3 regions of the Shewanella sp. UCD-FRSSP16_17 genome follow, and region 3 is predicted to be linked to each of the others. Evidence: predicted binding sites of a transcription regulator. Region 3 holds the regulator's gene; each other region holds the start of a gene.
The links. Region 3 encodes sigma-54, which starts transcription at its own class of promoters, with help from an activator protein. Its sites were predicted from a motif close to GTTGGCACGNNNNTNGNNT; they were not measured.

Region 1: the regulator sigma-54 is predicted to act here: its motif matches at 7,173-7,191, upstream of A9267_RS05660 (flagellar assembly protein T N-terminal domain-containing protein).
Region 2: the regulator sigma-54 is predicted to act here: its motif matches at 7,940-7,958, upstream of A9267_RS15670 (P-II family nitrogen regulator).

What each region holds. Positions count from the first base shown of each region.
Region 1 is NZ_LZFV01000002.1:167,193-177,964, reverse strand. It holds gene A9267_RS05690 (hypothetical protein) at 1-368, opposite strand, end outside; gene A9267_RS05685 (helix-turn-helix domain-containing protein) at 352-540, opposite strand; gene A9267_RS05680 (hypothetical protein) at 656-1,849, opposite strand; gene A9267_RS05675 (hypothetical protein) at 2,088-2,951, opposite strand; tRNA gene A9267_RS05670 (tRNA-Arg) at 3,161-3,236, opposite strand; gene A9267_RS05665 (motility associated factor glycosyltransferase family protein) at 3,362-5,845, opposite strand; gene A9267_RS05660 (flagellar assembly protein T N-terminal domain-containing protein) at 5,905-7,086, opposite strand; gene A9267_RS05655 (FlgO family outer membrane protein) at 7,383-8,090, shown strand; gene A9267_RS05650 (LPP20 family lipoprotein) at 8,087-8,545, shown strand; gene A9267_RS05645 (flagella synthesis protein FlgN) at 8,689-9,114, opposite strand; gene flgM (flagellar biosynthesis anti-sigma factor FlgM) at 9,196-9,525, opposite strand; gene flgA (flagellar basal body P-ring formation chaperone FlgA) at 9,598-10,320, opposite strand; gene A9267_RS05630 (chemotaxis protein CheV) at 10,620-10,772, shown strand, end outside.
Region 2 is NZ_LZFV01000035.1:444,254-455,025, forward strand. It holds gene glnE (bifunctional [glutamate--ammonia ligase]-adenylyl-L-tyrosine phosphorylase/[glutamate--ammonia-ligase] adenylyltransferase) at 1-2,147, shown strand, start outside; gene A9267_RS15645 (sensor domain-containing diguanylate cyclase) at 2,358-3,326, shown strand; gene A9267_RS15650 (DUF3081 family protein) at 3,506-3,787, shown strand; gene zapE (cell division protein ZapE) at 3,858-5,054, opposite strand; gene A9267_RS15660 (helix-turn-helix transcriptional regulator) at 5,349-5,969, opposite strand; gene A9267_RS15665 (polymer-forming cytoskeletal protein) at 6,196-7,554, shown strand; gene A9267_RS15670 (P-II family nitrogen regulator) at 8,005-8,343, shown strand; gene A9267_RS15675 (ammonium transporter) at 8,354-9,604, shown strand; gene A9267_RS15680 (hypothetical protein) at 9,772-10,056, shown strand; gene A9267_RS15685 (tetratricopeptide repeat protein) at 10,243-10,772, shown strand, end outside.
Region 3 is NZ_LZFV01000024.1:200,146-210,917, forward strand. It holds gene ubiD (4-hydroxy-3-polyprenylbenzoate decarboxylase) at 1-81, opposite strand, end outside; gene A9267_RS12315 (hypothetical protein) at 230-832, shown strand; gene A9267_RS12320 (transposase) at 1,335-1,604, opposite strand; gene mgtE (magnesium transporter) at 2,166-3,527, opposite strand; gene A9267_RS12330 (HPr family phosphocarrier protein) at 3,872-4,144, opposite strand; gene rapZ (RNase adapter RapZ) at 4,147-4,992, opposite strand; gene ptsN (PTS IIA-like nitrogen regulatory protein PtsN) at 4,989-5,432, opposite strand; gene hpf (ribosome hibernation promoting factor) at 5,435-5,722, opposite strand; gene A9267_RS12350 (RNA polymerase factor sigma-54) at 5,747-7,231, opposite strand; gene lptB (LPS export ABC transporter ATP-binding protein) at 7,436-8,167, opposite strand; partial or broken gene lptA (lipopolysaccharide transport periplasmic protein LptA) at 8,362-8,907, opposite strand; gene lptC (LPS export ABC transporter periplasmic protein LptC) at 8,972-9,532, opposite strand; gene kdsC (3-deoxy-manno-octulosonate-8-phosphatase KdsC) at 9,529-10,092, opposite strand; gene A9267_RS12375 (KpsF/GutQ family sugar-phosphate isomerase) at 10,094-10,772, opposite strand, start outside.

The DNA.
Region 1 (10,772 bases), on a different contig from region 3:
GCAATGTTTTCTGGAATTTTCGGTTTCAATCCTGAACTTAATTCGGCAATTCCAAGGTTGATTGCCGCAATTCCCGAATGTGGATTAAATCTAGTCCAATCAAAATTTGGTTCTAATACCGCTTCATTCCTAGGTGGTTCGCGGGTTTGACGAGAATCATCACGCCTACAAAATAATTCTACGTAATGGCACCAGTAAGAATCATGAGCAACGTCATTAATAGTTTGATGTTGCTCATCGGTACTAGGATAAGCACCGTTTAAGAAACCATTCATGTATGAAAGCCAAAGCATGAGAATGACAACCAAAGCTCGATTGATAAGTCTTAAACATGAAATGCTAAAGATGAACTTAAAGAGTGTGTTCATAAACCCTCCCTTCAACAAAGCTTTCAACATCGCTTTGACGGTACATCACACGACGACCAACTTTGATAAAGCTAAGAGGGTAGCGCCCAGTGCAGCGCCAAACAGAGAGAGTGCCAATAGTGACACCCAAGAACTCAGAAACCTGAGCAGGGGTAAGTAGTAGGTTATTCATGTTAACTCCGATTAGTTTGTGTTTGTCGGGTTAACAATAAAATTTATAAATTTATATGTATGCGTTTCTGAGGCTCAAAAAGGTGTTTCTCAGGGGGAGAAACACCTTTTAAAATTTAAGTTCTATTCTGATATTTTTGATTTATTTTAAGCATTATTTGGCTTCTTTCATAAACTTTAGATTCATATTCAGGCGCTAATTGAGGTAGTCGAATGCCACTATAGCCACCAACTTCAATAGGGCCATAATCTTCATCCCAACGCTCACCAGTATCCATATTGATCGCATAGTGATCATCCTGAGTTACATCAATTTTGTTTTCTTTAGCAAATTGAGCCCATGCGTGCTGTTCAATCGGCTCTTTAGAGTTTTCAATTAATTCAGCAATTATATCCCGATTAGGTTGCTGTAAGGCTGATAACTTTAACCATTGATTAAAGGGCTGCTTTTTGAAGTCACTATCATAGTCTTCCCCCCAATATTGATTGAGTAAGTAGAGTGTTTTCTCAGCATCTAAAAGGTAGCAGATTGATTTTTCGATTGAACTAGAATTATTTGCTTCAAAAATATCATCTACATTGGGAAAAGCTAAATCAGAAATAGTTACTTGAGAAATAAACCGTTCGAATGCTTGAGTAGGCTTTATCTGTTTCGCATAGTTATCTGCCCACTTTTTTTGGGTGTCGCCCATAGTTTGGCCTTTTAAGCTTTGCTCATACCAGTGTTGACTACTTTCACCTCCAGTAACTGAAGATAAATCATTTAGTAGCCATAAAAACTCCAAAAGCGTTGATTGTTTATCGCCTTTTATAGAACTCTGCTGTAACTCAGTAAAGAGGTTTTTAATGTCAATTTCGAATCCATTATAAGAAAACTTATTTACTGATTCATTTTCAAATCTGCTACTAGATTCACTGGAGTCCCTGCGAACAAAATCATCATAGTCGGTAAGACTGTCAACATTGGTTAAGTAATAAAGTGCTTGCTTATTGATTAGTGATGATTGCATACCAATAAGCGAAGCTAATTCATCATGTATTAAATTGGCAAGTTGAGTTGAGGATGTTTGGCTTTGGTTTAGATGGATTGCTTTGAGCTTGCACCTCTCAAAGGCTATTAAAGGTTCTTTATTTGCTAGTTCTAATAGTTCTAATAGGTTTGTAATTGAAGATGTTTTTAAGGCTGCATAAGTTTTTTTACCTAGATATGCGGCAATTAGTTCGAGGATTTGTGATCTAGAAATCGTGCATTCAGGTAGTTTTTTTGCACGTGAGGATACGTTATAGGTGTAAGTTGAAAGCATGTTCATAAATTAACTCCGCGGTTGAGTGCGAGGTGCATTAAAGCAATACCACATGCGATTACGGCGAGGCTTCTCAACCTAGTCATTTATGAAAAATTGATTTTAAATTCTGATTTTAAACTTTCGTTTTTAGTGCCTGTTTTCACTCGCATGTAAGTGTGGCGGGCGCCTAGTACAAGAATTTATATTAAAGAGAAAGTTGAATCAAGTTTATTGGAGTAAATTTGTGCAGTGGCGGTGTTTGTTATTGTTTATTTGCCGCTAAAAACCAGCGATATACTGTTTGAAACCCTTGATATTCGCTTGTGAAAGGGTGGTTCATTTTATTGGAAAAATCATTAATCGATGGGAATAAGCGCTCTGCAGCTTGCTTTGGATTTTTGTATGGTTTCGTTGCATACAAGTTCAGAGCAAATTCTTTCCGTTGGCGGTTTTTACCATGCCTAGTATTTTGCCCTTTTTCAGAATGACTTTGAGCAGTTTTAATAATCCCTTTTTCAATATTTATATCTGTTTGCAGAGATTGATAACTCTCGTTTTGGTCGATAAATTGCTGTTGAATAAAAAGCTTAAATAGGTACTGTGAGTTTTTTGTCAGTCCAGCTATTTGGCATGACATAGCCGCATGCAGGAGTTCATCAGTATCTTGAGAAATTATATCTTCAAAGTTAGAGAGCTCAGAAGTGCCTGCTTGTTTGAAAGCTTCAAAGATAGAAGATGCATTAGCAAACTCTCGGATAACATTTATGTCATCACAAGGTGCTGTATTTGAAAACTGTTCAAACATCTCAGTGAATACATTGATCAGCAGTGTTTGTTCATCTGCCAATGTTTGTTGGCTGTTATCTATTTGGGCTAGAGCTTTTGCTAGTGTTTCTTCGGTAATATCTTCAGGGAGGTGTTCTTTTAATACTGAACCTGTTGAAGATAAAGATTCGAGAGTAACGAATTTTTTCAATAAATATTGATTATCAACAGTGCTATTTTCTTTAGAGGTAAGAATTGCTAATAGTTGTTCTTTTTGTTCTGCAGGCATTTCACTGAATATTTTATAAAGTGATTCATCAGTGACTTTATTGTGATTACTACTTGATGAGGTGTCATCCATCACGTTCAATTTCCATATTCTTGTTTGATACAAAACTATTAGAAATGATGCGAAAAGTCTATAACTGAGATGAACTGAGTAAAACAGAGGTTTTTGAAAACGGCTTAAAATTTTTTTCTAAATAAGGGGTGTTCTATGGCGGCACATAGGCGGCACAATTTTCAGGGCTTTTTGTAAGTTGATGATAAATATAGGTAAAAGAGGTGTTATGGTCTCCCCACAAGGACTCGAACCCTGATCGATCGCTTAGGAGGCGACTGCTCTATCCTGTTGAGCTATAGGGAGACTGGGCAATTATACAAGCTTTTAATATGATTAAAAGGCTTCAAATTTAAATGCTTAATAGTTAAGCAGTTGAGTTAGTTGACCTTTAATCGTCAACTAACGCGTAGTTTCAACATCATAGACTTTTAAGATGCATTACCTGTTGCTAACTGATTTAGGTAGTTTCTAGCGGTGACATTATCAGGATTGATTTGCATCACATTATCGAAAGCTGATTTAGCCCCTTCGATTTGCCCAAGCCCTGCTAAAAAGACGCCGAGTTTAATCAATGTACTTTCGTCAGTAGGGTATTTGTCTAAATAATTTAAATACAAATCCAATGCTTGCTGGTTTTTACCTTGTAAGGACAATATGTGGGCATGCTGAGGGTAATATTCGTCACTGTACTGAGCCAAAGACGTTATTGTTTCTTCTGCTAAGTCAATTTTGTGTAATTTAAGCGCCAGCAATAACTGCTGCTTTAATTCGACTTCAGTTCGGCTTGTGGGTTCAATTTCCAGTAACGCAGTTAAAGCTGCATCAAAGTTATTTTCTAAAAAATGTACATAATGCAACGCGAGATGGAATAACCTATGTGCAAACTTATCATTGGCAATTAATGGCTCTATATTGTTAGTGAGTAGTGTTAAACCATCGATATTCTTATGTTGTTTCAAATCTAGAATTTTGGCTAATGTATTGTCTAAATTTTGGTTCTTTTTCTTCATCGAAAAGTATGGATGAGCAAAGCTTGTGAGTTGATCTTGATAGCTGTCACTTGCTGATTTTAGTTTGGATTTTTCATCTAGTGTCAAAGAGCTAGCGGCTGTGTTGTTGAGCATCGCTTGAAAAATATTGACTCGTCCCGGTTGGTTATGTTTTTTCCAGCCTTCGGTAATCAATTCTATTGATGGTGTGTCGCTTATTTCTTCACGTCTTAATTTGACAATATCTAGCGCGGTCTCTGTTAATTCTTGAAGCTGTTCAGTAATGATTTGATAAGCACTATAGTACAAATGAGTCATTGAATTCATTTGTTTAAAGGACCAATCCTGAGTCTTCTTTGTTGTCAGAAATTGCGTAAACTCAAAATAGCCGAATACCTTTATCGACATATTATATTTTGGAAATTTCTTATTTATTTTTTGCTCAATTTTATCGATTTCACTCGCTTTAGCTTGAAACGCTGCAGAGTGCTGTTTCAACTTTTTAGCTTCATTATTAATGTGTAAGGCTTTGATAGCCAGCTTGCTTATTGCTTTGAAAGCCTCGTTAGCAGCAAATAATTCAGTTTGAATACGTTGTAATTTTTCTTGTTTGTTTTCACTAGCAGATGGAACCATGTCGAGTAACTGACTTGGACTGCAATCAGCTGAAACAATTGAAACTTGTTCTTTTGGTATATGGGTAATACCTTGAATTTTAGCTGCATTTATAGATAGGTTAACGATTTCAACATTAGGGTAAGTCTCAGCTTCTTCTTTTAGCGCGAGTGCTGCATGTATCAGTTGAATGGGCGTTTCAGCAATGCTACCTGAGTAGGTTTCTACCCACTCATGAATAATACTATTATTACTTCCGGCACTGGCTTCAACGCTTCCTTTTGCATGAGTGACGCCTGCAGAGGAGTGACATAAATCAACGCCGCTTAAAAGCACTTGTTTAAAGCCCATTTCAATTGCCACTCTGATAGCACTATTGGTTACCGTAGGACCAATGGTAAGAATGTTGTTAGTTTCTTCCCATGGGAACCGATTGCCTAAGAACAATGATTTTCCATTCCACTGAGCAATGATTCGATGATTGACATGATGTGAGTTAATAAACAGGCTTTCATTTGCGAGGCCCATCATATCGCGGTTAACCTCAAAACTTGTATCTTGAGGATCTACTGAAACAATTATATGAGCTGGGATCCCAGCAGCAGACAACTTTGATGCGAACCTTGATACGGTAAGAATGAAAAGCTGTTCATAATTAGCTTTAATCCAATCAATATGTTCATCAAGTGATGGGCCACCACCAATCACTATTGCAGTTTTACCTGCAAATTGATTTTTCAATATCGAAGCTGGTTGGTTATTTTCGACAACATTGAAAAATTGTTCTACAAAAAATGACTTTTGAGTAAAATTTGCTTTATGTGAGGTGGTTTGTTGTTTTATTAACTTATAAATTTGGCTGTAGTAGCCTGAATATTCTTCAACCACGCCTGCAGAGGCGGCTAATGAGAGTGTAATGGCGATTTGATCTTTTATAAGGAATAAATCATCTTCGCCCGATTCTATATGTTCATTAAGTTCTTCAAGACTTAGCACTTTAAGGTAGTGTTTCTGCTCCTCTGGTATATCAATATTTAACATCGACATGACTTCTGGAAGCTCTACAAAAATGTATTTACTTCCTGCTACCTGTGGAGACTCAAGAATATAATTAACCAATAAGCCAGAATCGAGACCTAGAATGATGTGTAATGTATCTTCCTTAAAAATATCCTGTTTATACTTCTTTTTAAAAGCGGTTATAGAGTCTTCTTTTTCAAAGGTATTCCTGTTGATGCAGGGCAAGTAGTACTCATCAAATTGACTAATGGCGAACTGATTATTAAAAACTGATTGTGATGTAGCCATTGTAAGTAAAACCTTCTTGTCTATTGGTATATGTTTTATCGATTCACGTTCACTGATGTTTAAATCTTAATCACAATATCTTGGATCTGTATGTTGCCAGAGCTTTCAATACCTTCTAGTAGGGCTGTGGCGCTTTCTTCTGAAACTTGTTCTATTGTGACCGTAGCTCTATTTTTAGTTGCAACAGCTCGCATTAAATTCACTCTATCAGGAATGTTTTGTTGTAACACGATTTGGAAGTTATCACCCATTTTGACGTTATTTCGACGGCCTAAATTAATGATGATTCTATTACCTTGCTTAGCAACGATTTGACCGAGTAAAGGTCGGCAATTTAGTAAATTATCAATATCTTGAGTGCTTTGTTGTAAAAGCTGATTCATAGTTTGACCATACGTTGAGCCCCAAAACCGTTGGGTTGAAGGTGAAACGGTTTCATCTCGTTCAAAATCCCACTCAGCTTCTGCTTGATAGTCTTTGCTCCACACTTTTTCACCACTAATGCCATGGAACATGGTAAACCGTAAATTAATTTGTCTTAAAGGTGTCTCATCCCATAATCCAAATAAAGAACTCGAGTATGGCTCGGTTGAAATATCCAGGATTTCCGGTTGTAAGATATATTGGCTGTCGGTTATTTCGCCAAGCCAGCTTGGTATGCGTTGGCCTTTGAAGTTGATGAGTTGGTTGGTATGGTCAAGCTTCTCCTCGGCGTGCATACGAGCAAAACTGTAGTCAGAGCCATTATTTAATATATTGCCAAACTGCTGTGATAAAGCTTGTTCAAAGTTAGCAAGTTGTCCGTATCGAAGTTGTGAGCGGTCACGCATGATGGCTTGGGGGATCATTATTGCCGCTTTTAATTGTTGGCTGTGGCATTGCTGTGCTTGGGGTTTAGACTCAAGATTGAGCCGCAACATAACCGTGATATCTGATGCGCTGATGATTTCAGACACGAGCTCAATATCGTTAGCTTGACCCATGCGTTTTATTTGAAATGCATCTTGAGTTAAGTTGCCCTGATTAATACTTTGCTGGCTATTAAAGTTCACACCCGCTTTTAAGCTGGCATAGTTTAATGCTTGATTAATCGCATCCTCGCGGGCTTTATCTATATTGCCGTCAATAATTTTGGCTTTTCCTGACACTTCAACTCTTTGCGCTAATACAGAGTGACTGAAACAAGCTGAAAGAATAACCAGCATGATAATCGTCAAATATTTAGAGCTAACGTTTGGCATGTTCATGTTCGCTTTTCACAATATCGAAGAAAAAGGGTGCCAACTCTATGACGGTTTAGCACGACTTAAATTAATTATCATAATAAAAGCAAAAACCATGCCTGTATGAGCTTTTAGCAGTGAACAGATGGAGATAAATTCTTCATTTCAAGGTAAAGGTTTTGAATGTGTGGTCGATACACTATCTATAGTGTGTTTAATGTGTGCTCTGATTGGGCCTAAAGCCAGTTAGCGGCAACATTACTGAACCTAACATCACATCAATGCTGAGACGTCATTGTAATAAGGAATAAGCCATGAGCCGTTTAATCATTTTTCCCATTGCGTTGCTAGCGGCTGCTTGCGCTAGCGAGCCGCCTGTGTCGACAAATGAGTTAGCTTATGTAGAAAAGCCTACTGAAACTAGCTTTTGGTTTAGTGATGATGCTGAAGTGCAGCCTGCGCCTTTACAATATGACATTACTAAAGCCGGTCTAGCCCCTAAATCACATGTYAATATATTGGCTGAAAAAGTCGTAAATGAATTGGTTTTACAAAATGACAGTTTACGCTCTGACCAACCTTTACTTGTCACCACTCCGGTTAATACCAGTGATTACAGCAAAACGGATGCTTTAGGCTTACAGTTACAGCAAGGTTTTGTTGCCGCTTTTCATAGTCATGAATTTAACTTGGTCGATTTAAATGTGGCGAATGCATTACGTTCAACTGAGCATGGCGAGTTTATTTTAAGTCGAGATTGGAAGTTACTTCCGTCTGATTTGCCTGTCTCTCACGTTGTCGTTTCGACTATGGATACCACACCAATGGGCTTAGTTCTTAATGCAAGAATTGTGAATGTGACTAATAATCGGGTGGTGTCAGCAGTGCAAACTTTTGTGAATATGAATAGTCTACCTGGCTATTTATCACCTTCAAATCAAGTCATTTTTCAAGATGGATTGCTTTTCCGCCATGAAGCGTCTGGTCAAGGTAATGCCGTAGTATTGGGAGCGAAATTATGAATAAGTTAGTGGTTCTATTGGTTTCATTATTGGCAATCTCGATAAGTGGTTGTGCAAGTAATGATAAATATGTGCAATGGGAAACAGAAGCGCCAGATCAGTTCCCTAAGTTAACTGCAATTGGTTATGCGCCTTTAGCGACTCAGCCTGCGAAAGAGCAGTCACATAAAGTTCTAATGGCCATGCAAGCGTCAAAAATCGCGGCATATCGAGAATTAGCCGAGCAGGTATATGGTCAACAGATTGATGCTCATAGCCAAATGAGCGACTGGATGCTCAATAACGAAACCGTTTCTGCCAATGTGTCAGGAATGATTAAAGGGGCGAAAGTCGTAAAAAGCTATCCTGCGGGGGATATGTATGTGACCGAGTTAGAGCTGGATTTTGCTCAGGTGTGGGATCTTTATCAGCAACAAAACCGCCCCCGTCGTGTAAAAGAAGTGACATACTTTTAATGTAAATTCCGACAAACATAAAAAAACCGCCAATAAAGGCGGTTTTTTTATGTTTGTCATTAACGATGATGTTTTGCCATTGGAGAAATTGCAGTTGACCTAGGATGAACTGTCTACATGGCTTAAATTGATATTAGCTTAACTTAGGCTTTTAGGTTTTGGCCTAAAGATGAAATTGTCGACGTTCGGCCTTTGTCGTTATAAGTTAAACTGGTGGCATTTCTACTCATTTGCATGGCTTGAGAAAAGCGGTTTAAGCTCGCGATATTCAGTTCGATTAAGCTAGCATTTTGATTATTGATGTCTTTACACTCTTCGAGAATGGTTTTAGCTTCAGCGACTTTCTCAATGAGTTTAGGCTCTGAATTGAGCAAAGATTTATCAGGATGATTAGCTAATTTCTCATCATTTTGTTGAAGCGTATTCAAACACGCCACTTTTTCGCGTGCAAGTGCTAACAAGGTGTCGGCATCTTGATCTGCTAAGGCTTGCTTTTCTGCAGATACAAGTTTTTTCAGCGACGACAAAGTGCCGTGCTGAAAAGATAACAGCTGTAGTAATTCATTCATAATTTACTCTTTATAAAAACCCACATCATAACGACAAGGCGTAATGCGATGATGATTGTTTATCCAAGAGCAGGTATGACGCTACTCTTGGTCGAAATTTAGTCCGCTCATGTCAGCTTCAAAGCTTGCAATATTCGCCGCTAATTTTTCAGGGTCGACTTTATAACGTCCCTCTGAAATGGCTGACTTTATTGCATCAACTTTGCTTTGATCAATTTCAGGTAAAGATGCCATGTTAGTTTGGGCTCCTTGCAGCTGCTGTGCTTGCGAGGTAATGCTGACCGAATCACTTTTAATAGGTGCGGCCTGTTGCCCAGCTGACTCGGCAGCTTTTGGGGCAGCACCTGAGTCACGATTAGTACGCAACTGAGTGTGTGATGCTGTTTTAAGATTGTTAATATCAATTGCCATTTTAGGCTCCAGCGTAATTTATGGTTTTCCTAACAGGCTATCGACCCTGGTGGAAAAAACTTTAGGAATATTTTACATCCTAACTTCAACTTCGCCAACTCCTGTGACAATGACATCTAATCGTCTGTTTGAGTTGGCATTTCTGACTCTTATTGCATCGCCTATATTGCCATCTCTTAATGCTTCACCAGCTGTTTTTATTTCAAAGCTATTTGTTTTTGCGTAAATGGATACCGAATCCCCCTTACAGACAAAACATAGGTTATTATTCAGCAATGGGGCTTTCGCTGCGACACGTCTTTTAGAGCGGGTGCCGATTATGTTGCTTGTGTTTGAGAAAAACTGTCCTCGGATACTGTGTTGGTCAACGTAATTAATTTCGATGGCTTCAGGAGTGATGAGCTCACCTTTTTCAATGATGCCAATTGCGGTGACGACGGGATACATGACTTCGACTTTAACCGATAAGTACATTTGCCAAGGGTAATCGTAGTCTGGGCTGATGCAGCTAATTTTAACGGTATTGGTTCGGTTAATCGGTCGGTCGCTTGCCATAGCAACAGAAAGAGGAGGGTAACAAGCGGGTGGCGTTAACCTTCCTTCTAAGCTTTGGGGAATGATATTCACTTTCGCATTGGGGTTGGCATTTGGACTGGTTGCAATTTTTTTTGCAACTGTCTCTTTAGCTAGCTCGGTGATGGTCGATAAAGTATAGGTAATAGTGCTTTGTTCACTGGCAAAAACCGGTAAATGAATGCAAAGAATGAGCAATAACAGTAATGTGTTTTTCTTCATATCTTGTTTCTAGCGGTGGTGGCCAGAATACCTCTATACTTTTAAGTTAAGCTAACAACGCTTTGATTTTGGATAAATGGTTATCGGGCAAATAAAGCGTCATAAGTTTGACTTTTTTGGCTTGAAAGCACCGATACGGTTTAAATAAGCAATAAGTATGCCTATTACCTAAATGCGATAGTCATCGCGACATAAATAATTGCAGCGTATGCTACAATTTGACAAATATGGCTTATGGTCGCTTTAAGTCATAAGTAATAAAGTCCTTAGGGGCAGTATAAATAAAACAAGGCAGGGTTATGTCGAGTATTCTTGAGTCAGTTAATAAACGTACGCAGCTTGTAGGTCAAAACAGATTAGAGTTGTTACTATTTAAGTTGAATGGACGTCAGCGTTTTGGCATTAATGTATTTAAAGTAAAAGAAGTGCTGCAATGTCCTCCGTTAACGACA
Region 2 (10,772 bases), on a different contig from region 3:
TGCGCCCATATGGTGAGAGTGGCCCATTAGTGGTGAGTTTTAGCGGTCTTGAAGATTATTACCAAGAACAAGGGCGAGATTGGGAAAGATATGCCATGGTCAAAGCCAGAGTATTAGGCCCGTGGACTCAATTTAGCGATGACTTACATGACTTATTAAGACCCTTTATTTATCGACGCTACATCGATTTTTCAGCAATCGATTCATTACGTAAAATGAAGCAATTAATTGCGCAAGAAGTGCGCCGTCGTCAGCTTACCAATAATATAAAATTGGGGGCGGGCGGGATTCGAGAAGTGGAGTTCGTGGTGCAAAGCTTCCAGCTTATTCGAGGTGGAAGGGAGCCAGCACTGCGTCAGCAAAGCCTTTTTGGTGCTATTGATACGTTATATAACTTAGGTCAACTCGAGTATCTTGCCGTTGATGAACTCAAAAAGAGCTATATCTTACTTCGCCGAGTAGAAAACTTACTGCAAGCTATTGATGATAAGCAAACTCAGACATTGCCAGATAATGATGTCGACTGGCAGCGTTTATGTTTTGCGATGAACTGCGAAAATGAAACGGTGCTGCGTGCTGACATTGATAGAGCAATGCAACAAATTCATAGACACTTCAACGATACTGTTGGTGGCGATGATGCACATGAACAAACGGAACATTGGACTAGTCAATTATGGGTCATTGAAGATCCCGACAACGCCGCAGCGCTATTAGAAGAACACTTAGTGGACGATGCTAATTTTTGGCCGACATTAACTGAGTGGCGATCTATAACGGTTAAACGTTCAATTGGCCCAAGAGGAAGAGAGACCCTCGAAAAGCTGATGCCAAGATTATTGTCCGAGCTATTAGAGCATGCTTCACCTAGCGCGGCATTAACTGCCGTATCAGGGGTTTTAGAACAGATTTTAACCCGCACTACCTACCTTGAGTTATTGTGCGAAAACCCTGGTGCTCGACAGCAATTAATTAGTTTATGTTGTGCTAGCCCATGGATTGCCCAAGAACTTGCCAACTTCCCAATGTTATTGGATGAGTTGATTGATCCTGCGCAATTATACGACACCACTTCTGTTGATGATTACCCTAGTGAGCTAAGACAATATTTACTGCGGGTGCCAGAAGAAGATATGGAGCAGCAAATGGAAGCGTTGCGCCAGTTTAAGTTATCTCAACAATTAAAAATTGCAGCTGCGGATGTCACAGGTGTATTACCGGTAATGGAAGTCAGCGATCACCTGACTTTTTTAGCGGAAGCAATCATTGAACAAGTCGTATTGCAAGCATGGCACCAAGTGGCGAGTCGACATGGTGTTCCTGCTGGTACCAGCCCAGACAAAATGGGCTTTGCGGTAATTGGCTACGGAAAACTCGGTGGAATAGAGCTAGGGTACGGATCCGATCTGGATTTAGTGTTTCTGCGAAATAGCGTCAATACTGGTGAAACTGATGGCAAAAGACCCATAGGTATTGGCCATTTTTATTTGAAGCTTGCTCAACGAATTGTGCATTTGTTTGCAACACGTACGACATCGGGTGAATTATATGAAGTGGATATGCGTCTTCGACCTTCTGGTGCATCTGGTTTATTAATTACTGAAGTTGAGCAATTTAAAGAGTACCAACAAGCTGAGGCGTGGAACTGGGAGCATCAAGCATTAGTTCGCTCCCGTTTTGTTTATGGTGATAATGCGTTGGCCGCCCGTTTTAGTGAGATTAGAACTGAGATTTTATCTAAACCACGTGATTTACCTGAGTTAGCTAAACTGGTTCGGGATATGCGAATTAAAATGCGCGATCATCTATTAAAGGTAAGTCCTGATAAATTCGATTTAAAACAGAGTCCTGGCGGCATCGCTGATATTGAATTTATGGCGCAGTATTTGGTGCTAGCCCATGCTAGCAGCCATAAAGAGTTGGCTATTTGGTCTGATAACGTGCGTATATTTCAAATGTTAGCTGAACTAGAAATGATTCCATTTATGACTGCGCAGCACTTAACGCAGACCTACTGCTGGCTAAGAGATGAAAATCATCGACTGACATTGCAACAGCAAAAAGGACAAATTGATGTTTCAGAGGCAGAAAAACACGTCGCTCAGGTGATTGATATTTATCAGCATATCTTGGGAGAGGCGGATTAATAATACGCTTAATACGAATATTGAAACCCGAAAGGCAATAATCGAATTCGCATATTCTAGTGGCTTTAACGTTGATATTGCTAGCTACATACTTGTTAGTTAGTCAATTCGTTCACCCTAACTAGTAAATTTAACCTATTGATTTATTGCCATATCTGCTATTTGATATTAACGTTAGTATATTGTGTTTAATATTGATTGGCAGGGATTATGCTTACCGCACCAATACCAGAAAATGAAGCTGCGCGTTTAGCGACACTGCGAAATTTAAATGTGCTTGATACTGCCGCTGAAGAACGGTTTGACCGCATTACCCGCCTAGCAAAACGGTTATTTTCAGTTTCTATCTGTCTAGTCAGTTTAATTGATGAAAATCGACAATGGTTTAAATCCTGCCAAGGGTTAGTCGCAAATGAAACTCCTCGAGATATTTCATTTTGCGGTCATGCCATTCAATACTCTGAAGCATTCGTCATTACCGATGCCTCAAAAGATGTACGCTTCAGCGATAATCCTCTGGTTACTCAAGCGCCTCATATTCGTTTTTATGCAGGTCACCCACTGACAATGCCAAATGGGATGAGAGTCGGGACCTTATGCATTATTGATGATAAACCCAAAGAGCTAGATAAAGACGAGATGCTAGCGCTACAAGACCTTGCAGAGATGGTCGTATCTGAGCTGATTTCTATCCAGCAAACAACCCTAGATCAGCTGACAGGTATTTCCAACCGTCGTGGATTTGAAGTGCTAGCAAAGCAAGCATTATCGACATGGGATCGCAATCATATTGATAGTTGCTTAGTGTTTTTCGATTTAGATTATTTCAAAGAAATTAATGATAATCATGGTCATGAGGCGGGCGATCGAGCCTTAAACCAGTTTGCTCAGCTGCTTACCTCAGAATTTCGCGATTCTGATGTGATCGCTCGTTTTGGTGGTGATGAATTTTTAGTATTGTTTAGTGAGTGCAGTAAGGGCCAGGTTGACGTCGCACTTGCTCGTTTTCAAACAGCATTGAATGCCCATAACTCTCAGAGTGAAGACGTATTTGAGCTGGCGTACAGTGTGGGAGTTGCGACTCGACATGCTAATCAAAAACTTGATATAGCCGAGTATTTAGAAATTGCAGATCGAGAAATGTATCAAGTGAAATCCAAGCATCATCAACAACGTTGATTCAATTTGTTACACCTTAATCCCATATCATTGATGTTTTCTTGCTCTCTATCACTGTTCTGAATTGCGATTATTCTAGACTGATCTAACTATGAGCTCGTCTCGTATTCACCTCAATGGTGCAATCGTCGAGTCTGTTTATAGAAAGCATCATAGAGGTATCAATCAGGAGATGTAGCATGCGAAATGCAATCGATATTTATCAAGCGTTAAAGGTCTTTAATAAAATCGTTGAATGTGGTGAAAAGCATAAAGCTGAAAATGGCTACAACTCTCGCTATCATTTATGTGGACTGCAAGCTGAAACAGGCTTTGATGGTTACACAATAACGCTGAGTGATGGCAGAACTTCGCTTAATATCTACTTCCATAATAAATATCAATTTGATTACCCTGATAACGAAGCGTTTGAAAACTTCATGCGTCGCTTCGGTGATGTGATAAAACACACTGTGCAATAATCGACAGCATGAAACACCTTAGCTAGAGTTGTTATGCTTTATCAGTTAAATCATAAGTTACTGATAAAGCTTATTTGGTTGCTGGTTTGAGCCAGCGTTGCATTTCAACTAAGCGACTCACCGTTCTACGAAACTCAAATGATAAGGCGCCGCCTGAATACAATTCTGTAATGGTCCATTCTGAGCAGACCGTTAACGATACGCGTTGATCGTAGAGTTCATCGACTAAACTAATAAACCGTTTAGCAGGATCGTCACTGGTTGCATATTCTAATTGACGCTCGCTAGTTTTATTACTTTCAGCCCCATCTTCCGTACCACGTGCTTTTATCCAAGTTCTAATTTCACCTCCTAGTTGGGGCACTTCATCAATAATCACATGCTTAAATAAGCCTGCGAGCTCGATATAGTCTAAAGCAGATCGAGGCCCGTCACACAGTTGGTCGAATTTAAACCAAATCACTTGATTCACTTTAGCTTGAAAAGCAATTGTACGATGACATATTTCGATATAGCTATGTGTTTCACACACAGCGGCTTGATGGGGATAATGCAGTCCTGCAATAGTGACAAAATCTTGGTGACTCATGTGCTTTGTTAACTGTATTTGTTGTTCAAGCGAACGGTCAGATTGCGCAGCTATTCGATGGTCAGTGGCGCCAGTTAAGTTAATTTGGTCTACATTAGTTTGTAAAATATCAATAAAAGGTAAAAATCGCTCACGCTGCAATCCACCTTCATATAAACGGCTAATTTCAATATTGGAGGTGGCGACTAAGATGACTCCATGAGCAAAAAGGTGTTCGAACAACCTAGCAAGAATAATTGCATCTGCAATATCATTGACAGAAAACTCATCAAAACAAATGACTTGATATTGAGCCGCATAATGACGGGCAATATGCACTAAAGGATCGGCAATCCCTTTTGTGAGATTGAGTTCTTGATGCACCATAGCCATAAAGCGATGAAAATGTAATCTAAGCTTATTTTGCTGTTTAAGATGATTAAAAAATAAATCCATCAAAAATGTTTTACCACGACCAACATCCCCCCAAAGGTAAACACCTTTGGCAGCTTGCTGCTGAAGACTGGTATCACCGAGTTCTGCTACTTCTTCTTGAACATTCACATTATGTTGGAGTTGAATAAATAGCTCGTTGAGGGCAAGTAGCGCTGTATGCTGTTCAGCATCATCGTGTAATCGCAATTGAGATGATTGAGATTGTGCTATTTTGCTTTGATAGAGTTCTAATAACGTTGTCACGCCAAGACCATATTGATTGGTTTATGAGTCACAATATATCAATTAAAAACAAGCTCAAGTATTTAAGGGAAATATAACTTGCGCTATGTGTGAGCCGTCGAGTTGAAAAACAACTTGAAGTCGTTTGCTACCCTTATAGGCATACCCATGGTTCAGGCTTCATTACTATCTTGTCTATATCGAGCGACATAAGACGAGAATAAGAAAGTACTAAAACCAATCGGCTGCTAAAACGCGATCAACTTCGTACACTCCGTTAGTACGTCAGACATCTATATAAGCGACTAACCTAAATTACACTTGTGTAAAGACGTAAGAAAGCTGTCCACGGCTTGAAACATTTGTTTTTTTGAAAATGTTTTGAATGTGCATTTTGACTGTATTAATCGAAATACTTAAGTTTGCTGCAATTTGCTCATTAGATAAGCCTTGGCAAACCAAAGACAGCACTTGCTGTTCTTTTTTGGTGGTTAATGACAGTAGCTCAGTTTGACGTTGTGTAATAGGTTGGCGGTTTCTTGATTGAATATAATGAGACATCGCATCATGACTGAAATACAATTTATTGTTGTCCAGATTCTTAAAGGCTTCGATGATCTCAATAATCGATGCATCAAAAGACAGTCCACCATGAAACCCATTTGCGATGAGCAAACTTTCAGTGTCAGAGGTCAATTGAGGGCAAAAAGCCAAATGTTTGCCGTCTGCAAGTAATTCTGCCGATAAGTTAGGGATGTGTAATTTGGGATCACTGACATAGTGCAGTAGAATTTTTTTGTGGTGCTCTGTTTGTTGCCACTGGAGGTTAAGCGGGTCGTGGCTAATGGTATTACACTTTAAAAGTTCAGTAATCTGGCAAAGCTGTTGGGTCAAACTTTCAGGTATTTCACCTAAAAAAATATCCGATACAATCATGTCACATCCTTGTTTATAAAACTCGACTATTGAAGATCCTTAACAATAGGTTCGTGAATAATAATTATTCTTAATCACAGTGTCCAGCAATAAGTGATGAGTTAGCAATTTAATTGATCCGAAATGTTTACAAGGTGAATTTTATGTAAATGCAATGTTATTTGTTGTTTTTAATTAGTTAGTTTACTATAAGTCGAAAATTTATAATAAAAGGATACTGCTGGGTATGAATAACAAAGGAAATGGGGTGACTTTTATCGGTCCCGAGACTTCATTGGATGGAGAAATGACGGTAAAAGGACCTGCTTTGATCGCTGGTCAAGTCAAAGGTGTTATTCGTTCAACAGACCAAGTTAAAATTGAAGTAGGTGGCGAAATTGACGGTGAACTTTACTGTCAAGAGTTACGTGTTTGTGGTGTTTTCAAAGGAAAATTACACTGTAACAGTCTCGTTATCGTAAGCTCTGGTGTGGTTGAAGGTGATGTTTCGAGTCATAAAATGGAAATTTATGATGGTGGTCAATTCTTAGGTGCAAGAACTAAAGGCCCTGAGCAAGGTGTATTACCTGAGCTAGCAGCTGATGAACAGCCTGTTGCTCCTTATTCTCAACCTTTTAATGACGAGCCGGCTTACGCATCCCCAAAGCCTGAAGCGCCTATTGCAGAGGCGCCGATAGCTCAGGCTGCAAAAGTGAGTAATGTTAATGTAATGGCCGAGCCTATTACTAACGTTGCTGTTGACACTCCTAAAGTAAAAACTGAAATAAAGCCTGATGTAACGCCTGAGATTAAGCCAGAGTTTGTCGCTGATGAAATGACAGTTAAGACCGAAGTCAAGTCAGAAAAACCGACTCAAGCACAAGAGATTCGTACTCCTGCACCATTAAATAGCGTGCCAGAAAGCGAACCAATGCCAGCGCCTAAGCCGATGTCAAAACTTGAGATTAAGCCACAACCAAATCCTCAAGCTCAGTTAGCGGCAAAAGCAGCAGCAGAAAAAGCGCAACAAAAGAAATCAGGTGCGACTAAATTTGTTGTTGCCGGTGTGGTATTAGCTGCAGCGGCAGCTGGTGCAGTAGTTATAAAGCCTGAATTAGGCGAAGCCGTGATGGCGAAAATTAATTCAACGACGAACACGCAATCAGCAAAATCTGAACCAGCAGTAGAAGATGCAAGTATTGCCAACGTTGAAACTACTGCAGCAGTTGAAGTTATTGATGCTGAAACAGCCCTCGCTGAGTTAGATCAAGCTGCAGCAGCTAAAGCCGTTGAAGCTGAAGCGGCGACAGAGCTTGTTGCAGACGTTAGCGAAACGTCTTCTGACAGTGTTGATGAGTCTATCAATGAGACTTTGGCTGATGAACAAGCTGATTTATTAGCAGAACTAGAAGGCGTTGACAGTGAATTGACTGCCGACATCAATACAGAAGCTGATGATATTGTCGAAAGTGCTGCAGCGTCAGTTGAAGATGACAAAACAAAAGTTGATAGCCTACTTGCTGATTTATTAGCAGAAGAGCGAGCTGACTCTACAGAAGCGGCTGAAGCGACTGAAGAAGCAACGACAACAGCGGGCAATTTATAAGCCTTAAAGCTTAATTTTACATGTTTAAAGGCCCTCATTTGAGGGTCTTTTTTATGCCTGAAACCCAGTGTGATACCACTCGGCGCAACGCTTTTTTTCCTCAGATTTTGACAACATACCAACTTCTTTAGCCCATCCTTTAATCTATCGTTGTTTTGATTTTTATCCGTTAGTTTACTTTTCTTCTTGGAGTTTCAATTGTTATTGAGTGCTTATTTCTATTAGAACACGAATGAATTAATAGCTCTTTTGAGTCAATTTTGGAGACGAGAAGGATGCGCTAATCTTGTGCGCACCGAAATAGCGCTGCACTTATATGGTGCGAAAGTTTGAGGTTATTGACTGCAATAAATTAAATATTTCAACAAAAACATTATCTTACAAGTTTGGCCTAATGATTGAATTGTTATTGCAAACAAATTTATAACAATCACACTTTTGGAGGTCGAGATGAAACTCGTCAGCGCTATCATCAAGCCGTTTAAATTGGATGATGTCCGAGAAGCAATTGCAGGAATGGGCATTGAGGGAATGACTGTTACTGAAGTTAAAGGCTTTGGACGTCAAAAAGGTCACACAGAACTTTATCGTGGCGCAGAATATCAAGTTGATTTTCTTCCTAAAGTAAAATTAGAAATTGCGACAAAATCTGAAAATTTAGACATGCTAATTGAAGCTATCACAACAGCAGCTCACACCGGCAAGATTGGTGACGGCAAAATTTTCGTAACTGATCTTGAACAAGCAATCCGTATTCGTACGGGTGAGCTTGATAACGAAGCATTATAAGGGGGCTGAAATGGAAGAGTTAGCAGCGTTAGGAACAACAGTAACAGAATTACGATTTGCACTAGATACATTCTACTTTTTGATTTCAGGTGCGTTAGTGATGTGGATGGCAGCAGGTTTTGCCATGCTTGAAGCGGGTTTAGTTCGTTCAAAGAACACCACTGAAATTTTAACTAAAAACGTTTGTTTATATTCAATTGCCTGTGTCATGTACCTACTTGTCGGTTACAACATTATGTATGTTGATAATGTTGAAGCGGGTTGGTTACCTTCATTTGGTTCATTAATAGGGTCACAATCAGCCGATGCGGATCACGCACTTGAGTCAGATTTCTTCTTCCAAGTTGTGTTTGTCGCTACTGCAATGTCGATTGTGTCTGGTGCCGTTGCTGAGCGTATGAAGCTATGGTCATTTTTACTTTTCTCAGTGGTATTAACAGGTGTTATTTACCCAATTGAAGGATACTGGACATGGGGTGGTGGTTTCATTTCTGCTGCTGGTTTTGTTGATTTTGCTGGTAGTGGTATCGTGCACATGGCTGGTGCAGCAGCAGCGATTGCTGGCGTACTGTTACTTGGGGCTCGTAAAGGGAAATACGGCGCGAATGGCGCAGTAAACCCAATTCCTGGTTCAAACTTACCAATGGCGACATTAGGTATGTTTATCCTATGGATGGGGTGGTTTGGTTTTAACGGTGGTTCTCAGTTATTAGTATCAGATGCTGAAAATGCATCAGCAGTAGCAAAAATCTTTGTTAACACAAACTCTGCAGCCGCATTTGGTGCAGTATCAGCACTCATTGTTTGTAAAATTGTTTGGGGTAAAGCTGATTTAACCATGATTTTAAATGGTGCATTAGCTGGTTTAGTTGCTATTACCGCTGACCCATTATCGCCTTCATTATTGATGTCTGCAGTTATCGGTGTCGTTGCTGGTGGTGTGGTTATTTTCTCAATCGTTGGTTTTGACCGCATTAAAATCGATGACCCAGTAGGTGCAATTTCGGTGCATGGTGTATGTGGTTTCCTAGGCTTAATGCTAGTGCCATTATCAAATGCTGACGCAAGCTTTGGCTCGCAGTTATTTGGTGCTGCAGCAATCTTCACTTGGGTATTTGCCGCTTCATTTGCTGTTTGGTTTGTCCTTAAAGCAACTGTTGGTATTCGTGTTACTGAAGAAGAAGAGTATAACGGTATGGATGCATCAGACTGTGGTGTTGATGCATACCCAGAGTTTGTATCGATTAAATCAGCGGGTTAATAACTGAAAAATCGTTTATAAAATCGTGTATAAAAGCAGAGCTATTTAGCTCTGCTTTTTTGTTATACTGATGAAATACCAATGCTCTTATTTGAATAGGTCTCACTATGGCTAAGTCACTTAGGTTAACGCTTCTTATTAGTGTTATAGCACTTGCGGGAATAACGATGACTACGCTAAGCCATGCGGGTAAAGTTGTGGTTCGTAAATCATCTGAACCCTTTGATGCCTTTGCCGTTAGAGATGCGGTTCAGCAAGATCATCAGTGGCAAGAAATGCTACGTATGCAACAACAAATTCAAATCCTTCAAGCGTTGCCTTTAGGGTGCCTCGCAGTCGCTGTTCCATACCATTATTATAATTGTGCAGGCAGTATGTACCGACCTTATATGCATCAAAATCAAGAGTTATTTATTCAAATTGACCCGCCTAAAATACCACAAGTAAAGTAATTACTATCTTCTTGGTAATGTGCTTCGCTATGTTCTTAGCGATATACATTGCCCAGTTTATTCCGTTTCAGTTGATTGTTGCTGAACAGCCTTAACCTTATTGAAAATATTTTTGTCACATTTATATATCTCAATTTTCGTACATGCATCTATGCTTAATAAAGGTGTTTTGTACGGAGCATAAATATGTTTCAAAAATATGAAAGTAACAAAAAAAATAATAATGCAATTTTACCTCGCAATAATATACAGCTAAGCCTTTGTTTGGCATTGCTATTACCTCTCTTTCTTTTTGGCTGCTCTAGCACTCAACCCCATCAAAGTTCAGCCAATGCCACGGAGTTGTTTAATGACAGCTATTTCACACCAACGGCAATACCAGCAACAGAAACAATCTATGAGTTACCTGAGGGCATGGTTAATGAGATTAAGAAAGCGTATGCCCGCTCAGGTGGAGTTGTTGGAAATAAAAAGCCGGTTAATGTTTGGCTTGCTGAGTACATTGATGCAGAAAATGGTGGATTTGAATATCGTGATCATTATACGCGAATGGCCAGCGTTACCGCACAAGAACGAGCAGGCAATTGCATGTCTTTAGTTGTGCTGTCTACTGCAATAGCTGAGGCATTAAATGTCCCTGTTAAGTATCAAGACATAGATGTTGAGCCTATTTGGGATAGACGTGGCGGTTTTTATCTTGTTAATGGTCATGTGAA
Region 3 (10,772 bases):
ATCAACAGGATAACTAATACGCTTTAATTCACCATTGGCTTCGAGGTGATCGATGAAGCTACGTAAATCCTTAAAACTCATGGCTAATTCACTCTTTTTATAATCGCTCTTTGGGGCGCACTATAGCATTTATATAATATTGGGTTAAGCCAAGATTATTGGTTCAGTGGCTTTTTAGGGTAAACTGATATTAATTGGCTTTGTGATCTTTCAGCCTAGGAGCGATCAAATGGCAATATTCAGTCAACCTCACCGATTGTCGATGTTATTCGTATCAATAAGCCTGACTCTGGCTATTCTGCCTTCACATGTTATGGCTGAATCTTTTCGTACTTCTTCAATGAGCGCTGTTGCTACAGAAAATGGTGCTAAACATCGCCATTCGGCTGGCAGTCATCGTTATGATCGTTATTCAGGTTCGTCAGTACGCTGGGGAGTCGGTTACAACAATTATTGGGGACCCAGTATTGGCGTAGGATGGAGCAGTGGTTGGAATAACCGCTGGTATAACCGTTGGGGCTATAATGGTTGGGGAGGAAGATGGGGCAATGGTTGGCGTTATCCTTATCGATACGATTATTACGACCGCTATTACCGTGATCGTTATATGAACAACCAATCCCGTAATAACTATGTTGAACCAGTCACAGCAGTTGAAGCGCCAAAACGAACAACCACTAGCATTGAGTATGCAAAGGGGATTAGCAAGTTGCCAGACAATGCACGAGTGATACAACGTGATGGTCATACCTACTATGAATGGGATGGTCATGAGTATTATTTTGACTGGTCGACTGAACGTTATTTTGAACTTGAAAAAGGTAAGCAATAATTAATCATTGTTTTAAAGCCCGTCGCTCATTCGTTGGCTGTAGCGCTGTATACTGCGCCTAGAAAGGTAAAAGCCCTAATGAATCCATTTCATTAGGGCTTTTGTTTGCATTGTCTTTCGACATTTTATCGTTACATATTATTGTTATTAGACCCTGTAACGTACTTCAAAATAGCCATTGCTGTCTACGGGGAGTTAAACAGCAATCATTATCTTGAAACTTTTACCTGACTTGCAGGCTGTGGCTGCCTATTCTTAACCTTACTCTTGTAACGCTAAGCGTTAGGCTAAGCCACGGTATAAAATTGACAAGAGAGGTGGGGGAGAGAGATTTTCGCTGGGGGACGAAAATAACGCATCCTTTCTTGTCGGAACTGCCTTCAAACGATGAGTTGTTAGCGCTCAATGTTTGAAAATAAAATTGGAAAGAAAAATCACTGCGATTGTTTAGCTTCCGATGGGGACGAATGCTAAAGTCATTTTTCTTTCCGAAACGTTGAATTTAATGTCCTTTTACAGACACTAATTCTTGATTCAGTTGAAATAGCCTTTTCTGCAAATTTGCTATTTCAGTTGCAATTTCAGTGGCTAAATCTTGTTGTTTGCTCACTGATTTTAGAGGTTGTTTTCTTTTCTTCACCCATTGGTAAATGGTTTTTGCTGACACATTATATTGCTTGGCAACATCTGAAATTAATCGATTATTGTCTTTTACTTCCTTGATTACTTGTTGCTGTAATTCATCTGGATATATTCGATTTAGTGTCGTCATCATTGTTCCTACTACTCAATTTTGTTAACCACGAACCTTCATAAAATTAAGAGGTTTTTTAGATTAATGATTATTATCAATATCCCAGCTGCTCAATCCAAGGTGATGGAAGAAGTGCCACTGATATTGACAGTTTTCAATGAAAATTCTTAGATAATTCATACTTAACTCCCTGTATTACATCTCTAATCGAGTCATAAATTGGTCAAAAATGCATCTACCTCTAAGGTGGTATATATCTATATGGAATAGTCGTGCCAATTTTGAAATAAATATTTTATCGTTAATTAACAGTTGGTTAGTTTTTTAGTGTGTTAACTCTAAAAAATGCGTTGTGTTACATTGGTGCAAATTATCCATTTTGGTGCAAAGTGGTGATTTATTGGTAAATTTAATTTACCAGACTTTTTGAGCGTCATTTCTAGTGACATTAACGGTAAACCATTATCACTTAATCAGTATGAATGAGGAGTGTTACAGTGAGTCGTTTATGATTTAGAAGGATTAAAAAATCCATGCCGTTTGGCATGGATTTAGTGAGATGCGAAGGTCGGGTATCGACTACATTAAGAAGATCGTCGCTAAACCTAAAAAGGCAAATAGGCCGATGACGTCGGTTACTGTGGTAAGCACCATACCACCTGCTAATGCAGGATCGATGTTCAACTTTTTCAGTAAGAGTGGGATACTGGCGCCTGCAAGACCTGCAACAGTCATATTGATTAGCATGGCGCCACCAATCAAACCACCTAAGGCCATATCGTCTTTCCACAGCCAAACGGCAAAAAATACCAACACTGACCACATGATGCCGTTAAGGAAACCAATGGCTAACTCTTTGCCTATTAACCAGCGAGAGTTACTTTGACCAATATGCCCAAGGGCAATACCACGAATGACCAAAGCTAATGTCTGGTTACCTGCAACGCCGCCCATGCTCGGAACAATGGTCATTAAAATGGCAATAGTGGCAAACTGCTCAAGGGTACCTTCAAACATGTTACTGACAGAGGCAGCAAGTAAAGCGGCAAATAAATTGATTGTTAACCACAAAGAACGTCGGAAGGTACTTTTCATGACGGGACCGAATGTGTCCTCGTCATCATCCATCCCCGCCATCCCCATCATGGAGTGCTCGGCATCTTCACGGATAACATCGACGACGTCATCAATGGTAATACGGCCTAATAACTTCTGCTGTTCATCAACGACAGGGGCTGAAATCCAGTCATGACGTTCGAATAACTGTGCCACTTCATTATCTGGCATATCAACAGGGATACTTTCAAGCTCCGGATCCATGATGCTGCGGATCGTTTCGCTAGGGTTACAGGTTAATAGATCGGCTAAACGGACCCCGCCAAGTACATGGTCGTTTTTGTCGACCACATAGAGTGTATCTGTCGTATCGGGTAAATTGCCTCGTTGGCGTAAGTAACGCAGTACCACATCAATATTCACGTCAGGACGCAAAGTCACGGTATCGGTATTCATGATACTGCCGGCAGTATCTTCAGGGTAGGATAACGCTTGTTCAACTCGGTGACGGTCTTGGCTACTCATCGATTGCAGTACTTTCTTATACACTGCATCTGGCAAGCTACGTAAAATATAAGCCAGGTCATCGGTGTCCATTCCTGATGTGGCTTGCGCAACTTTTTCAGGTGTCATGCCACTGATAAGCGAATCTTTTAACTCTTCACCGAGTTCTTCAAGAATTTCACCGGCTTGCTCTTGGTCGATAAGTTGCCACAAAACTTGGCGTGTTTTAGGGGGAGATGACTCAAGAATGAGGGCGACATCAGAAGCGGCCATATCATGCAGCATATTGCGCACATGCACAAACATACCACTACCAAGTGCTTGGGTGAGCTGATTTAGGCGCTGTTCTGTAAGTTCGCTATCTATCACTTCGATACTCATTCGCCACTCCTCAAAAATTCGATTGCTAATATTAACTTAACAGTGTGTAAAGGGAGAAGCAGTTTCTAATATGGCGTTGATTGCTGTATAAAAAATAAGCAGGTTATGGTGTGGGTCATGAGATTATTATAGTTAACTATCACTGTTTGTTGTTGATAATTTGCCGTTGATTGTTTTAATGCGCTTTGAGCAGCGCAAAAGCTTAGTTTAAGCGTATTCCCGAGTAGGATATGAGGTTAATAAAGCATGGCTGTTAGCGGTTTAAAGTCGTAAATTTCAATGTTTTGCTAGTAAGTGATAACTAGCAACGAGTTGGCCTGAAAGCGTTAAATCATATAAAAGGATTAGCTTTCTTCGTCAAATTTGTCGTTAATCAGTTGGCAAACCGCATCTAGTGCTTGCTGCGCATCAGGGCCTTCAGCCTGAACAGTAATCACTTTCCCTATACCACTTTCTAGCATTAACAACCCTAACACACTCGCAGCGCTGGCTTGTTTGTCACCTTGAATCAAGGTAATGCTGGCTTTAAATTCCGTAGCCAATATAGCTAATTTTGTTGCCGCTCGAGCATGAAGCCCAAGTTTATTACTGATGGTGATTTCTCTGGAGATATTCATCGTCACAGGTTTAGCTCTCGGTGACGAGCGCTAACTTGGTGTTTACTGTTACTGAAGCGCTGTGTGAGTTGATCTGCAATATAAACCGAGCGATGCTGTCCACCTGTGCAGCCAATCGCGATGGTAAGGTAACTGCGATTATTGCGCTCAAGGTGCGGCATCCAAGTATCAAATAAATTCTCAATCTGCCAGATGAACTTATTGACTAGGGGTTGTCTGCCTAAGAATTCTTGTACTGGTTGATCAAGACCCGTTAATGGTCTTAACTCTGGCTCCCAATGTGGGTTTGGCAAAAAGCGGACATCAAACATAAAGTCGGCTTCAGTAGGCATACCGTGCTTGAATCCAAATGATTCAAAGTGAATGACTAATTCTTTATCAACACTGCCCATAAGAATTTGTCGGACTTGATCGCTCAAATCGTAAATATTCAGCTGAGATGTGTCGATGTAGTGATCAACCATTTTGGCGATTGGCTCGAGCAATCGACCTTCAAGTTGAATCGCTTCTTGTAATGAGATTTGATTTTTTGACAGCGGGTGTAATCGACGTGTTTCACTGTATCGTTTAAGCAGTACTTGATCATTGGCATTTAAAAATAAACTAATGATCGTGGTATCGTCGGACAACAAAGCGATTTGCTGCTCTAATACTTTGCCTTGCTCTTCGATATTACGCACATCAACACTGATGGCGACAAGTTCGTTATTTCCTTTTAGCTGCTCTAGTAGGCTGCCAATCAGTGGGAGAGGCAGGTTATCAACACAGTAATAACCTAAATCCTCTAACACTCTTAAAGCAACTGACTTACCTGAGCCCGATCGTCCTGATACGATGACAAGTTTCATGCAGTAATAACCTGATACAGTTCTGTAGCGTCATGACTCTTTCGAAGTCTTTTAAGGATGAGTTTATCGCTTAATTTCTCAGCCATACTTGATAACGTGCTTAAGTGTTGCTGACATTGCTCAGAAGGAACCAATAAGGCAAATAAAATGTCTACTGGCTTCTTATCAATAGCATCAAAGTCGATAGCTTCTTCACATTTGATCAAAATAGCGATCGGCGATTCAATGTCGTCTAAACGCCCATGTGGAATCGCAATGCCATTGCCGATACCTGTGCTACCCATTTTTTCACGTGCTATTAAACTTTCGAAAATAGCTTGTGAAGATAGAGTAGGGTACTGGTCAGCCATTAAATTGCTGATAAGTTCCAGTACCTTTTTCTTACTGCCCGGAGTGGCACAGGTAGTGCACGCCGGCTGCAGGATGGTGCGAAGTTCCATCGTTAGTGTTTAATTAACTTCTCTTTGTGTTTAATTACCTGACGGTCTAATTTGTCTATCAGGGCGTCAATTGCGACATACATATCTGCGTTTTGAGATACGGCAAAAACTTCACCTCCTTTGAGGTGCAATTTAGCTTCGGCAATCTGTTGTAACTTTTGTACATTGAGCACAACGTGAACATTATTGATCTGTTCGAAGTGACGTTCAAGCTTTGAAAACTTAGTTTGCACATACTCACGTAAAGATTGAGTAATTTCGATATGGTGTCCAGTCAGGTTAATTTGCATAGATCATCCTCCAATAACAAAGGCTTATAAGCTTTTGCGTTGGTTTGAGGGAGGGATGAGCATTGCTTCACGATATTTGGCGATCGTACGCCGAGCAACATTGATCCCTTGTTCTGCCAGTAGCGTCGCCATTTTACTATCGCTAAGTGGCTTTTTCTGGTTTTCTGCGGCGACCAGCTTTTTGATAAAGGCTCTGATTGCTGTAGAAGAACACTCTCCGCCATCATCGGTACTTACGTGGCTAGAGAAGAAGTATTTTAGTTCAAAAAGGCCGCGAGGGGTGTGCATATATTTTTGAGTTGTAACCCGTGAGATGGTCGATTCATGCATCTCTACCGCTTCGGCAATATCATTTAATACCATAGGCTTCATGGCTTCTTCGCCGAACTCAAAGAAACCTTGCTGGAATTGAACAATACAATTTGCCACTTTTAACAGGGTTTCATTGCGGCTTTCAATACTTTTAATAAACCATTTGGCTTCTTGTAAGTGACCGCGAATGAATTGGCTGTCAGCTTGATTGGCTGAGCCTTTTGCCATGGCCGCATATTGCTGATTTACGCCTATTTTAGGCATATTATCTGGGTTTAATTCAACGACCCAACGGCCATTCTTTTTAAACACTGTGACATCTGGGATGACGTACTCATCTTTGATTGGAGTAATTTGTAACCCTGGGCGAGGGTTCAGTGTTTGGATAAATTGAATCGCTTCGCGTAAATCATCTTCTTTAAGCTTGGTTTTACGCATTAGTAATCTGAAATCACGGCCTGCTATTAAATCTAGGTGTTCAGATATCAGTAATTTTACATTTTCTATGCAAGGGATTTCGCTTGGGTATTGTCCCAATTGAATCATCAAACATTCGCTTAAATTTCTTGCAGCGACACCCACTGGATCAAAATGTTGTACACGCTTTAATACGGCTTCAACCTCATCAAGTTCAATATCCTCAAGACCGAGTGCATCGAGAATATCTTCTGTTGATTGGGTTAAGTAACCTCTATCATCAATTGCGTCGATGATGGCTGTCGCAATGGCGAGGTCATTTTCAGAAAATGGGGTTAAGTTTTTTTGCCATTCTAAATGTTCGTACAAACCTTCAGTCGTTTCACCTTGAAATGGCATATCGTCATCACGGCTTACAGCGCCAGAACCTGAGTTAGGAGAGGCGGTGTAGACTTCATCCCAAGTGGTATCCATTGGTAAGTCTTCAGGCATGGACTCTTTCGTAAGTGACTCTGTGGTATCGACTGATGAGGTGTCTTTTTCTACGCTGACTTGGCTGTTATCGCTAAAATCGGTGTCAGTTTGCTGAGCATTGTCTTTGACTGGTTCTTTTGCTTTGGCAAACTCATCCTCAAGCTCAAGAAGAGGATTTGAGTCAAGTGCTTGCTGAATTTCTTGCTGTAGCTCCAAAGAGGAAAGTTGCAATAAGCGAATGGCTTGTTGCAACTGCGGGGTCATTGTCAGGTGTTGACCCATTTTAAGTTGGAGTGAGGCTTTCATTTACCGCTTATCCCTAATTGAATTTCATCATCGCGACTACAATGTTATGGGTCTAGCACTTTTGTAAGTGTTAGCTAGACTTTAACCGAACTTGGGTTCTACTTTGCCAAAAATTAGCGTTACGTTTTGAGTCTAGTGTATAACGCTAAAAAGTGGGACTGGTTGGCCGCGAAAATGCCATGCTTGTACACTAAAGAATGCTAACTATAGCTTGAATTGCTCACCTAAGTATACTGACCTGACTTGCTGATTGTCTAAGATCTCAGCAGGCGTACCTTCAGCAATTAAATCTCCGTGGCTGACAATATACGCACGCTCACATACATCAAGTGTTTCACGGACATTATGGTCGGTAATCAATACGCCAAGACCACGATTTTTTAGTTGTTGAATAATTTTCTTAATATCTATCACAGAGATAGGATCAACACCCGCAAATGGTTCATCTAATAAAATAAACTTAGGATTGGCGGCTAAAGCGCGTGCTATTTCTACACGTCGACGTTCACCACCTGATAGAGCCATACCTTGGCTGTCACGAATATGGGTAATATTGAACTCTTCTAATAAGTGCTCTAACTCTTCGATTCGTTGCTCACTCGATAAGGTTTTACGGGTTTGCAGCACTGCCATGATGTTATCGTGCACAGTGAGTTTTCTAAAAATACTGGCTTCTTGAGGTAAGTAACCAATACCTTTACGAGCACGTAAATGCATTGGGTCTGCAGTCAAGTCGTCAGAATCAATCAAAATACGACCTTTATCGCTTTTGACTAAGCCAACAACCATATAAAAGGTTGTGGTTTTACCTGCACCATTTGGCCCTAAAAGACCAACAATCTGACCCGTTTTAACGGTTAGGCTAACGTTTTTGACAACTTGGCGGCTTTTATAGCTTTTTGCTAAGTTCTCAGCTGTTAAGGTAATTTGTGTCATTATTGCTTTTGCTCTGCCGCAGGGGTCGTTATGTCTGCATTGGTTGAGTTTTGAATATCAGATTCTTGAGGGGTGACTGATTCAAGGAGGGCATCAGTGTTAGTTTCAACAGCATTTGCCTCAGGAGTCACTGTTTGATTCTCAGTTACATTGTTAGATGCATTGTCAGTCGTATCAGCATCTGGGTTATCAAGCGAATCATTATTTTCTAACGGCGCTTCGTCTGAGTTATCAAGTTCTTCGTTTTCTTTATTCAAGTCAGGGTAATTTTCTGGCTGAAAAATTGTGATAACTCTGTCTTTTCCTTCACCTGTGCTTTCAGCGATCAGTTGCTGTTTATCAATATTATAGCTAATGAGATTGCCAGTAACCTGACTGCCTGCTTGGTCAAGTTTTGCATTGCCTTTTAAGGTTAAAATACTGGTCGAAAGCTCATATTTTATTTCGTTTGCACTTGCGGTACCGATACGGCCATCATCGAGTTCTTGTGAGAATGTGGCTGGATTACCTGTCGCAATCATGGTTTTTTTGCCACCCGATTCTTCACTGAATGCACGTAATTGATCGGCATTAATATTAATGGTGCCTTGCGTCACATTCACTGGGCCGAAGAAAATCACTTGGTTGTTTTTAATATCTGCTTTTTGGCTGACGGCAGCAACTTTAAGCTCTTGTTGTAAATCACCTTCTTTGGCATGAACGCCGGTGACTGTCACTAAGCTCAATCCCATTAGGCTCATACCCAGAATACTTTTTCTAATAAAGTCTGTTTTCATAAGCTTATTGAGTGAAAATGTCAGTGTTTTACTTTGCTTCATATGTTCCTTCTACCTGACTTAAAAGCTCTAACTCTTCGGCATTTAAATCAGCATAAAGGCCTAAGCCTTGTATTTTAAAATCTTGTCCTGAGACATTAATCTGTCGATCAGACGTCATGATCATGGTATTTAAATCTAACGCAAGCATACTTGTGGTTAGCGATTGTACTGGTTCATTGATGTTTATTGCATCAATAATAACATTTTTTTCTAGCACCACTTTACCAGTTTCTTTATTAAGCTTGCCTAATTCAGCGGTTAATTGCCACTCAGCTTCGCCGTTTTCTGGATAGATAAGGTATACAGGCTCAGTGAATAGGGTTTCATTGGTTTGCTGAAAGTGTTCCATGTGTTTTGCTGACACCCGGCTTTGTACTAATCCTTGCTCGTTAAATTCTGTGCTTCGTAAGTCATTAGCGATGAATTCTGGACGCGCGGGATCGGGAAGCTTATTGGCTTCCATTTGACTACGCTTCACTTGCACTTGCCAGTATAAAACTAATGCTGCACCAAAGAAGCCGAGAATAGCGAGGGTGGTACGGCTCATATACTCATTCCGTGGGCTGTTTCGAATTTGTCTTGGCTAACAAGCAGTAAATCAGTTAACTCACGTAAAGCGCCGTTACCGCCATTAATGCGAGTGATCATTTGGCAATGTTGTTTTACGTATGGGTGACCATCTGCTACGCAAACAGCTAAGCCCACTTCTTTCATAACGGGTAAATCAACCATGTCATCACCGATATAGGCAACTTCATCTGGCGTTACATTATAAATACTGAGTAACTCTTTAAATGGTGTGAGCTTATCGTCTACCCCTTGATAGATATGGCTAACACCTAGCGCCGTCATTCGATTTTCGACAATGGCAGACTTTCGGCCTGTGATAACGGCAACACTGATACCGCTAGTTAAAATCGATCGAATACCGTAACCATCACGGGTATGGAAAGCTTTCAACTCTTCGCCTGCGTTACTTAAATATATACGCCCGTCAGAAAAGACCCCATCAACATCACAGATCAGGAGTTTGATTTTTTTAGCGCGTTGCCAAATATCGTCTGATACAGGGCCATATAATCCTTGATGAACTTGACTATTCGACATATTAAATGACTCCTGCTTTTACCATATCAAGCATATTAAGTGCGCCAATTGGGCGTTGATTTTCATCAACAACAATTAAGCCGTTGATACTTTTTTCATCCATCACTTGTAAGGCCTGTGCTGCTAAAATATCAGCTCTGATGGTAATGCAATTAGGGGTCATCACTTGTGAGATTGGCGTGGTGCGTAAATTGACTTCGGCATCAATCACTCGGCGTAAATCACCATCGGTGAAGATACCGACTAACTGTTGGTTATCATCAATAACGGCAGTCATGCCTAGTCCTTTATTGGATATTTCGTATAGTGACTCAGTGATGCAAACCTGGCTATTAACTTGCGGAACATCGCTTCCTTGATGCATGACGTCTGATACTTTAAGTAAGAGTTTACGTCCTAATGATCCACCTGGGTGTGATAATGCAAAATCATCACGAGTAAAGCCTCTGGCTTGCAATAATGCGACGGCTAGGGCATCTCCCATTACCAAGGTTGCGGTAGTGCTTGAAGTAGGCGCCAATCCTAATGGACAAGCTTCTTCTGGTACTTCAATGCAAAGATGCAGTTTAGATAATCGCGCCATGTTAGATTCAGGCTTACCCGTGATCGCAATCACTGGAACACCCATGCGCTGAATAACGGGTAGCAAGGTTAAAATTTCACTCGACTCACCAGAGTTA